2 regions of the Cobetia sp. 4B genome follow, and region 1 is predicted to be linked to the other one. Evidence: riboswitches for the same ligand, from Rfam matches in the RefSeq annotation. Region 1 holds a riboswitch; the other holds the start of a gene.
What was found. A riboswitch is a leader RNA that binds a small molecule or an ion and turns the genes downstream of it on or off. The one in region 1 is predicted to bind thiamine pyrophosphate.
Positions count from the first base shown of each region.

Region 2: another riboswitch for thiamine pyrophosphate. It lies ahead of H2O77_RS06245 (ABC transporter ATP-binding protein); the one in region 1 lies ahead of thiC (phosphomethylpyrimidine synthase ThiC).

Region 1 is NZ_CP059843.1:3,265,814-3,270,726, reverse strand. It holds gene H2O77_RS13535 (phasin family protein) at 3-371, shown strand; gene H2O77_RS13530 (hypothetical protein) at 692-1,198, shown strand; gene H2O77_RS13525 (peptidylprolyl isomerase) at 1,286-1,564, shown strand; gene thiC (phosphomethylpyrimidine synthase ThiC) at 1,692-3,701, opposite strand; TPP riboswitch at 3,828-3,968, opposite strand; gene tenA (thiaminase II) at 4,128-4,787, opposite strand.
Region 2 is NZ_CP059843.1:1,454,141-1,459,053, reverse strand. It holds gene H2O77_RS06255 (potassium/proton antiporter) at 1-933, opposite strand, end outside; gene H2O77_RS06250 (hypothetical protein) at 1,071-2,036, opposite strand; TPP riboswitch at 2,222-2,335, shown strand; gene H2O77_RS06245 (ABC transporter ATP-binding protein) at 2,394-3,146, shown strand; gene H2O77_RS06240 (ABC transporter permease) at 3,143-3,910, shown strand; gene H2O77_RS06235 (ABC transporter substrate-binding protein) at 4,057-4,913, shown strand, end outside.

The DNA.
Region 1 (4,913 bases):
ACATGTTCAATGCCAACTTCGAGAAGTCCGCTCAGCAGTTCGACGATATGTTCCTGTCTCCGCTGCGTGCGTTCAGCGCCCTGAGCATCGATTACAGCGAGAAGCTGATCGGCGCACAGATGGAACTGACCAAGTCCTATGCTGATGCTTCCCTGACCCAGGCGCGTTCCATGCTCGAGATCAAGGACAGCGAAGGTCTGAAGAACTTCGTCAAGGAGCAGCAGGAAACCGTCAAGACTCTGGGCGAGAAGCTGCAGAACGACACCCAGAAAGTGGTCGAGCTGAACCAGGAATACGCCAAGAAAGGGCAGGAACTGGCAGAAAGCAACGCCAAGTCCGCCTCCGAGGCCATGCAGAAAGTCGCCAAGTAAGCGACTGCTGCCGACGCTCTCAGGCGAGCGTCCCCAACGCCCATCCGGTCTTCCGGGTGGGCGTTCGCGTGTCTGGGGTACTGAATCTGATTACTCGTTGCTGGAGAGGGAAGCGTTGGCATCATCCCCTTGAGCGTTAAGGCAATGATGCCGGTGTACGGGTAATGTCGCAGGGAGTGCGCCGGCGCTGTCAGTCGGCGTTATCAGTCTCGACATGAGGCGGCGCTATCAGGTCATGTCACCGCAAGTGACGGTCATGGATGATCGAGCAAGGCTCCCCGGCGGCGTATGCCGGGAGGCATCAACACAAGGAGTGTGTGATGAATTCTGTCAGTGCGGCATTGGCAGCGTTAATGGATGCGGTCTCGGGCTTGAGTGGGCAATTCGGTGAGGGTGTCGCCTCGCATCTGACGACGACAGCAGGGCTTCAGCGCGAGCATGTCGAGACCCGCTATCAAGGGCAGATGATCGATTTCGATACCCTGCATTGGCGTGTTCTCAATGACTCGGTGTGTGCCAACACGCGCCAGAATGCCATGGCCCATACCCGTTGCAGTCAGGCAGCCAGCGAGATGTTTGCCTCGACGTGCCGGGAAATGACCAGCAACCCTCCGACTCTGCCTTCGCAGCGTTACCACAGTACGCGGCGCATGGCATGCAATGCCGCGGTCAGTTACCGGCCCAGTGTCGGCAACATCCAGTGGGCGGAAACCTCCGCTGCCGATGACTTGGCCGAGGCGGAATGCAACGCTGCCACGGCGGCACTGCTCGGCAGCAATGATCTCGATGCCATCCAGTATCAGCGCCGGGTCTGTGCAGGACGCTAGCGGCGAGCGCTGCCTTGGGCCACAATGACCTGCCACGCCGCCGGTGATTGCCGACGGCATTTATTCGATCAGTGACAGGTGATAGACATGGCACAGGCCACAGCGCGTCATATTCTCGTTTCCAGCGAAGAACAGTGTGCAGCTCTCAAGACCGAAATCGAGAACGGCCGCGATTTCGCTGATGCCGCTCGCGAGCACTCCTCCTGCCCGTCCGGCCGCAGTGGCGGCGACCTGGGCGCCTTCGGCCCGGGCATGATGGTCAAGGAATTCGACGAAGTCGTGTTCAGCGCCCCGATCAACACGGTTCAGGGCCCGGTGAAGACCCAGTTCGGTTATCACCTGCTGGAAGTCACCAGCCGCACGTGAGCCTTCTGTCACGCTCATGAGGTGTCATGAGCGTTTGGCAGGATGTGACGAAAACGCCCCGACCATCACTGGTCGGGGCGTTTTTTGTGGCTTAGAAAGTCAGCCTTCCTGTGCGTCAGGCGATTGCCTAGACCTCCTGATAGAGCTGGCTGCCTTCACGCTTGAACTTGTCGGCCTGCTCCTGCATGCCGGCCATCACGCTGTCGGCATCGCCGGTCAGACCATGCTCATTGGCGTAATCGCGCACTTCCTGGGTGATCTTCATCGAGCAGAACTTCGGCCCGCACATGGAGCAGAAGTGGGCGACCTTGGCCGAGTCCTTGGGCAGCGTCTCGTCGTGGAAGCTGCGCGCGGTGTCCGGGTCCAGGCCCAGATTGAACTGGTCTTCCCAGCGGAACTCGAAGCGCGCCTTGGAGAGCGCATTGTCACGGCGTTGCGCGCCCGGGTGGCCCTTGGCCAGATCGGCGGCATGCGCGGCGATCTTGTAGGTGATGATGCCGGTCTTGACGTCGTCCTTGTTGGGCAGGCCCAGGTGCTCCTTGGGGGTCACGTAGCAGAGCATGGCGCAGCCGAACCAGCCGATCATCGCGGCACCGATGCCGGAGGTGATGTGATCGTAGCCCGGGGCGATGTCGGTGGTCAGCGGGCCAAGGGTGTAGAAGGGCGCCTCGTCACACTCGCTGAGCTGCTTGTCCATGTTCTCCTTGATCAGGTGCATCGGCACGTGACCCGGGCCTTCGATCATGACCTGGACATCGTGCTGCCAGGCGATTTTGGTCAGCTCGCCGAGCGTCTCGAGCTCACCGAACTGGGCGGCGTCATTGGCATCGGCCACCGAGCCCGGGCGCAGGCCATCGCCCAGTGACAGGCTGATGTCGTAGGCCTTGCAGATCTCGCAGATGTCCTCGAAGTGACGATATAGGAAGCTTTCCTCGTGATGCGCCAGACACCACTTGGCCATGATCGAGCCGCCGCGCGAGACGATGCCGGTCACGCGGCTGGCGGTCAGCGGCACATAGCGCAGCAGGACGCCGGCGTGGATGGTGAAATAGTCGACGCCTTGCTCGGCCTGCTCGATCAGCGTGTCGCGGAAGATCTCCCAATCGAGGTTCTCGGCCACGCCATCGACCTTCTCCAGCGCCTGATAGATCGGCACCGTGCCGATGGGCACGGGAGAGTTGCGCAGAATCCATTCACGGGTCTCGTGGATGTTGGCGCCGGTCGAGAGATCCATCACGGTGTCGGAACCCCAGCGGATCGCCCAGGTCATCTTGTCGACCTCTTCCTCGATGGAGGAGGTGACCGCCGAGTTGCCCAGGTTGCCGTTGACCTTCACCAGGAAGTTGCGGCCGATGATCATCGGCTCGCTTTCCGGGTGATTGATGTTGGCGGGAATGATGGCGCGGCCGCGTGCGACTTCCTCACGCACGAATTCGGCGGTGATCTCGTCGGGCAGGTTGGCGCCGAAGCTGTGGCCCGGGTGCTGATGGCCCAGAATGCTCTCGACGGATTCGCTGCCCTGATATTCCTCACGCAGCGCGATACGACGCTGATTCTCGCGAATCGCGATGTATTCCATCTCCGGCGTGATGATGCCCTGGCGCGCATAGTGCAGCTGGGTGACATTCTTGCCCGGCAGGGCACGACGCGGGCGGTGGTCCAGCTCGAAGCGCAGGGACGACAGGCGCAGGTCGGCCTGGCGCACGCGGCCATATTCACTGCTCAGCTGATTGAGCTGTTCGGTATCACCGCGCTCCTCGATCCACTGCTCGCGCAGCGGCGCCAGACCCCGGCGGATGTCGATCTCGACCGCCGGATCGGTGTAGGGGCCGGAGGTATCGTAGACGACGATCGGCGGGTTCTCTTCCAGACCGCTGGAGGTCTGGGTCGGCGAGCAGCCGATCTCGCGCATGGGCACGCGGATGTCCGGGCGGGAGCCTTCGATATAGATCTTGCGCGAGCCGCTCAGCGGCGCGATGGCGGCAGCGTCGACCTGTGCTTCGCTGGCGAGATGGCGGCTGCCATCCTTGCGACCGGCACGCGCGCGTGCCTTGGGGGCAGCCTCAGGCTGCGAGGCGAGCGGTGACTCGGCGGCGTTGGTGGCTTGCGGGTCTTGTGTCGTCGGGGCAGTGCTCATGCAGGTCTCCTCAAAGGGCGACGTCACGGCTGACGTCATCATGGGAAGACCGTGCGCAGGGAGAGGATGGTCGTCGCCGACTCCTTGCCAGCAGGTGGCCCGGGAGCGAGGCGGCCGCGCGCAGCGGCTGGCCATCAGCTTGATTCCTACGCCGGTCCTAACCGGTTCAGGTTCCACGGGACCCCTTGCTGGCAAGCTCGCGCGTCAGGGCGGCGAAGCATGCATGCAGGATCTCAGCCGGTTCCACCGGCACCCCGTCAAGCGTGTTCAGATTTCAATGCGAGAGGGTGTTGCCCGAAGCGTCAGGCTTGCCCCGGGGAGCGTTCTCGCATCCAGGCTCTGTTGGCCTGTCAGTCGTGCCATCCATGGGGATGGCGTCATCCCGAGCGGCTCATGGCGAGCGCCGGGACGTCAGTCTGTGATGCCTCAAGCGCGATCGAGGCCCATCTGCCAGAAGTCGATCTCGAGTCGCGTGGCGTCCCGGAAGACATCGACCAGTTCACCCAGTCGGCGCTCCGAGACCTCCGAGAGTCGCGCATCCAGCCATTCACGTTCGGCTTCGACGGCTTCCTTGAAGTCATCGCTTGAGTACATCGCGATCCAGTCCGCGTACGGGTTGTTCTCGATCTCGGTGGTGTCCTGATCGAGCAGCCACTCGGCGATCTCGCCGTAGCCGATCAGGCAGGGCGCGAGCGCCACGTGCAGATCGAGCAGGTCGCCGCGCTGGCCGCAATCGAGCACGTAACGGGTATAGGCCAGGGTGGCGCGGGATTCCGGCAGCTCGCTCAGGTCATCCTCGCTGATGCCCCACTCGCTGCAGTAGCCGATATGTAGATCGAGCTCGGTATTGAGGATGGTGTCCAGACTGGCGGTGGCCTGACGCAGCTCCGCGAGGGTGCGGCTCTTGTAGGCGGCCAGCGCCCAGGCGCGCGCGAAGTGGATCAGGAACAGGTAGTCCTGCTGCAGGTAATGGCGGAAGGACTCCTCCGGCAGACGACCTTCGCCCAGCTGGCGAACGAAGTCGTGCTCGAGATAGTCACGCCATTCCTCGGCGCAGGCACTGGTCAGGTCGTTGAAACTAGGCATGACGCATCCCTCGGTGAGCGTGCTGACGACCCGTGATGGGGCGACAGGTCTCTGGCGCAAGCGTGGCCAGTACCGGAACAGGAGCAGGGGAAAAGCAGGGGAGGTGCCGACAGTCACCTTGAGAAA
Region 2 (4,913 bases), 1.8 Mb from region 1:
CAGAATCAGCGCCACGCTGAGGATGGCGGCCGGCAGCGCGAACTGCAGCATGGTCGAGGGCGAGACCAAAAGGCCCAGCATCAGGAACAGCACGATCTGCGAGAGATGCGCCATACCATCATGCACCGGCAGGATGTGCTCCAGATGCCGCCCGGGGTGATTGCCGATCATCAGGCCACACAGATAGATGGCAAGGAAACCGCTGCCACCCATCTCGTTGGTGGTGGCGAAGAGGCTCAGGCCCAGCGCCAGCGCCAGCAGCGAATAGAGGCCGGGCGCGAGGTCCAGATAGCGCATCAGACGGGCGATCAGCCAGCCGCCGGCGATCCCCATGGCGGCGCCGACACCGAACTGCAGCAGGAAGCTCATGATGCCCGACGCGACGCCGGAGAGCTGACCGGTCAGAATCTCGGCCAGCGTGATGGTCAGGAAGATCGCCATCGGGTCGTTGGTGCCGGACTCGATTTCCAGCGTCGCACCGACACGCTCATTGAGGTGAACGCCCTGACCGCCCAGCAGCGAGAAGACCGCCGCGGCATCGGTGGAGCCGACGATGGCCCCGACCAGCAGGCCTTCGATCAGGGTGAGATCAAACAGCCACATGGCCAGAAGGCCCACCAGGCCGCTGGTCATGAAGACCCCGACGGTGGCCAGCACCAGTGCCGGTTTCAGGCCGGCACGAAACGTGGACAGCCGCGTGCGCAGGCCGCCATCGAGCAGGATGAGCGCCAGCGCCAGATTACCGATCATGTAAGCGGACGAGGCGTCATCGAACTGGATACCCAGCACGCCATCTTCACCCGCCAGCATGCCAAGGCCGAGGAACAGCAGTAGCAGCGGCATGCCAAGACGCGCCGAGACGCGGCTGGCCAACACGCTCAAGGCGATCAGCGTGCCTGCCAGCAAGAAATAATAATTCAGGTTCTCTACCACGAGTGCTCCCCCGCCAAGCCCTACATCAGATCTCGAGTGACGTCCACGACGACTCACCCACAGTATTCCATGTCAGCGATGGGGCTGCAGAGAAATTTCACACCTTTCATGTACTTGCAGCGTGCAGCACGCGGATTTCACGCCAGGCTGCGCGGCGAGACCCAGGCAGGGGCTGCCGCAAGCTCAGCATAAGACCGCGGACCGAAGGCCTCCATCGCCCACAACAGCGCACGACACAGCTCACGCTGGCCATCGAGATCGATCATGCGCCCATGGCGCGAATAGCCCTTCATGAAGGCCTGACGCTGCTCCGGCGTTTCCAGCAGCAACTCCACCAGCGCCCAGTCGAACTCGATCGGGGCCCACACCAGCGCCTCCCAATCGCTCCATACCCAGCCAGTGGCGGCGCACAGATATTGATCGGCGCGCATGTCCGGCAGACACCACACCGCGCGAGTCGGTGCCGGGAAGGTGCGCTTGAGCAGCGTGCCAAGCTCCGCGCGACGCGGGTGATGGGCGAGAAAGCGCGTGACGCGGGTATTCCAGTGCAACAGCGGCATCGGCTGCGCCAGCGGCTGGCCGAAGCCCGACACCGTGTCCTGATGCAGGCGACCGAGCTGGTCGCCGAGCAGCTCACAGAAGGTAATGCTGAGATCACTCGGCTGCCCGCTGGACCACGGCAGATGCCAGATGGGCGCGCCATCGAGGCGCCCCAGAAAGGTCAGGGGCAGTGGCGGAATCGGCAGGCGCGCGGGCAAGGCGCCCGCCAGTCGCGTCAGGCCCTCCGGCGTCGCCCAGCGATCGGCACCGAAGACCCCGCGCATGGCGCGCCAGAAGGGGTCATGGTCTGGGCCGGTGCGCGCCAGCTTGATGAGGCCGGGCGTGCCGCCACGCTGGCGCCATAGCCAGTTGGCGCTATCCGGCCAGGCGAGTGCCAGCGGCTCGAGCGGTTGACCCAGATAGGTCGAGAGCCGTCGGGTCAGTGACTCCTCGGGCCAGCCCCTGGGCACGGGACGCGGCTCGCCCACGGCCTCAGCCGTACTCGGCCGCCGTGGGGGAACGGGATAACTGGAACAGGTCGAGAGATCCGGTGTGTCGGGCATGATGATCTCCTAGGGCTACACGTCTTGTTACAGTAAACCTCAGCATACCCAAGGCGTGGCACATCGGCATAGTCCGTTTCGCACGCCACCTCTGCCCTGCCCACCTCTGCCCTGCTCACCGGACCCGCCCCCCGCCCCTGACCCGCGTCGGACAAGACACCGGCAAGAGAGTGACGTTACACTGTCGACCTGGATGGGGGTGCCCGAGGATGGGCTGAGAGCCGCAGCGATACGTCGCGCGACAACCCCTGGAACCTGATCCGGTTGATACCGGCGGAGGGAATCCCCGACGCGTGCCCTGCACGGCGCGTCACCTGCTTCCTCCTGCCGGCACGCCGCCTGACCACGGAATTGCCTGTGTCGCTGGGACTCACCCTCAACAACGCACGAATCGATTACGCCGGCCACACGCTGTTCCGCGATATCTCCGCGCGTCTGGAAGCCGGTAGCTGGACGGCACTGCTGGGACGCTCCGGCTGCGGCAAGAGTTCGCTGCTGCGCCTGCTGGCCGGCCTGGAAATGTCAGATCTCCACCAGCTCGACCTCGCCACCGATGACGGTCAGCCGCTGACCGACCGCGTGGCCTGGATGGCGCAGCAGGACCTGCTGCTGCCGTGGCGGCGCGTCATCGACAACCTGTGGCTGGGCGATGACCTGCGCCGACGGCCGCGCAATCGCAAGCTTGCCCATGAGCTGCTGGCCGCGGTCGGGCTTGAGGGCCGTGAGCAGGCCTGGCCGGACGCCCTCTCCGGCGGTCAGCGCCAGCGCGTCGCCCTCGCCCGCACGCTCTACCAGCAGGCGCCGGTCGTGATGATGGACGAGCCGTTCTCGGCGGTGGATGCCATTACCCGTCTGGAGCTGCATGATCTGGCCAGCCGCCTGCTCAAGGGCCGCACCGTCCTAATGGTGACCCATGACCCGCTGGAGGCATTGCGCCTCGCCGATCAACTGCTGGTGCTGCGCCCCTCGAGCCTCCCGGGCCACGGCGCCGAGCTGGAACGCCTGCCGGGGCTTGGCGCCGCACGCCCGGTGCCGCTGGATGACCCGGCCCTGCCAGCGGCGCAGGCACAACTGATCGCCCGCCTGCGTGATAGCGAGGAGGCCGCATGAAACGTCTGCACGCCATGCGTCACCTCGTCATCAGCGCGCTGCTCCTGCTGGGGCTTTGGCAGCTGATCATTGCCGTTACCGCCGTACCGCCCTACATTCTGCCCACGCCGCAGGCCGTGCTCGAGGTGCTGATCGAGAAGGCGCCGCTGCTGGCCCATCACGCTGGCGTCACCATCAGCGAGATACTGGCCGGGCTGGTGCTGGGCATTCTGCTCGGCCTTGCCACCGCGCTGGCGCTGGCCTTCATTCCCCGCCTGCGCCGCACGCTGCTGCCGATGCTGCTGATCAGTCAGGTGATACCGCTATTCGCGATCGCGCCGCTGCTGGTGCTGTGGCTCGGCTATGACATGCTGTCCAAGGTGGTGATGGCGACGCTGATCATCTATTTCCCGGTCGCCTCCACCGGCTACGACGGCCTGCGTCAGACCCAGCAGGGCTGGCTGGATCTTGCCCATACCCTGGGTGCCAGCCCATGGCGCCGACTGATCCACATCCAGCTGCCCGCCGCGCTGCCGGCACTGGCCTCCGGCATACGCATGGCCGCGACCGCCGCCCCCATCGGCGCCGTCATCGGGGAATGGGCCGGTGCCAGTCAGGGGCTGGGCTATCTGATGCTCAACGCCAACGCGCGCATGGAAATCGACCTGATGTTCGCCGCCCTGCTGGTGCTGGTCGCCTTCTCCCTGCTGCTCTATTTCTCGCTGGATGCGCTGCTGCGCGCCCTGATGCCCTGGCACCGCGACCGGCTGACACGCCTGAGCTGACACGCCGGGGCTTCGAGTAACTACCGCAAGACCGCAAGATCGCGTAACCGAAAGACGCAACGACGCTCGACACAAATTGCATGAGCCTGACGACTGCCGCCCACGAACGGCAGCACCACTACCCTGTGATCACAAGGAACTCCGCCATGTCTCTTTCGTCATCGGCGCCACGGCGCAAAGCGCAGCCGACACGTTCACCACGTGCCTCGCTGCTGTCCACCGCCTTCGCCACCCTGCTGACCACGCTGTGCCTGAGCAGCCTGCCAGCCACCGCCATGTCGGCCCACGCCGCCGAGGCAGAAGCCGCCACCAGCACCCAGTCAGCGCCGGAAATCGTCGCTCAGCAGGCCGAGGTCGGAGTGAACGGCGACTCGGCCGCCTCCGCGCCGGTGGCAAGCCAGGAAGCCGTGGAAGCGACCGCCGGCGCCGCCGAACAGGCGAAGAACGGTGCTGAACCGGCCGCGGATGCCCCGCCAGCCGCCAGCGACGAACAGAGCGCTGATGCTGACTCAAAGGGCGCCGCCAATGACGCTACCAAGGACGCTGCCACCGCCGAGAAGCCGCTGACGCAGTTCAAGGTCATGCTCGACTGGTACACCAACCCCGGCCACGCCCCGCTGGTGCTGGCGCAGGAGCTGGGCCTGTTCAAGAAGCACGGCCTTGATGTCGAGCTGATCGCTCCCGCCGACCCGAGCGTGCCGCCCAAGCTGGCCGCCGCCGAGCGCGTCGACATCGCCATCAGCTATCAGCCGCAGCTGCACCTGCAGATCGATCAGGGTCTGCCACTGGTGCGTATCGGCACCCTGGTCGCCACGCCGCTGAATGTGGTGGTGGTGCGCGCCGACAGCGACATCCAGTCGATCGCCGACCTCAAGGGCAAGCGGGTCGGCTACTCGGTCGGCGGTGTCGAGGAAGTGCTGCTCTCCACCATGCTGCAGCACAGCGGCCTGACGCTGGATGACATCACGCTGACCAACGTCAACTTCTCGCTGACGCCGTCACT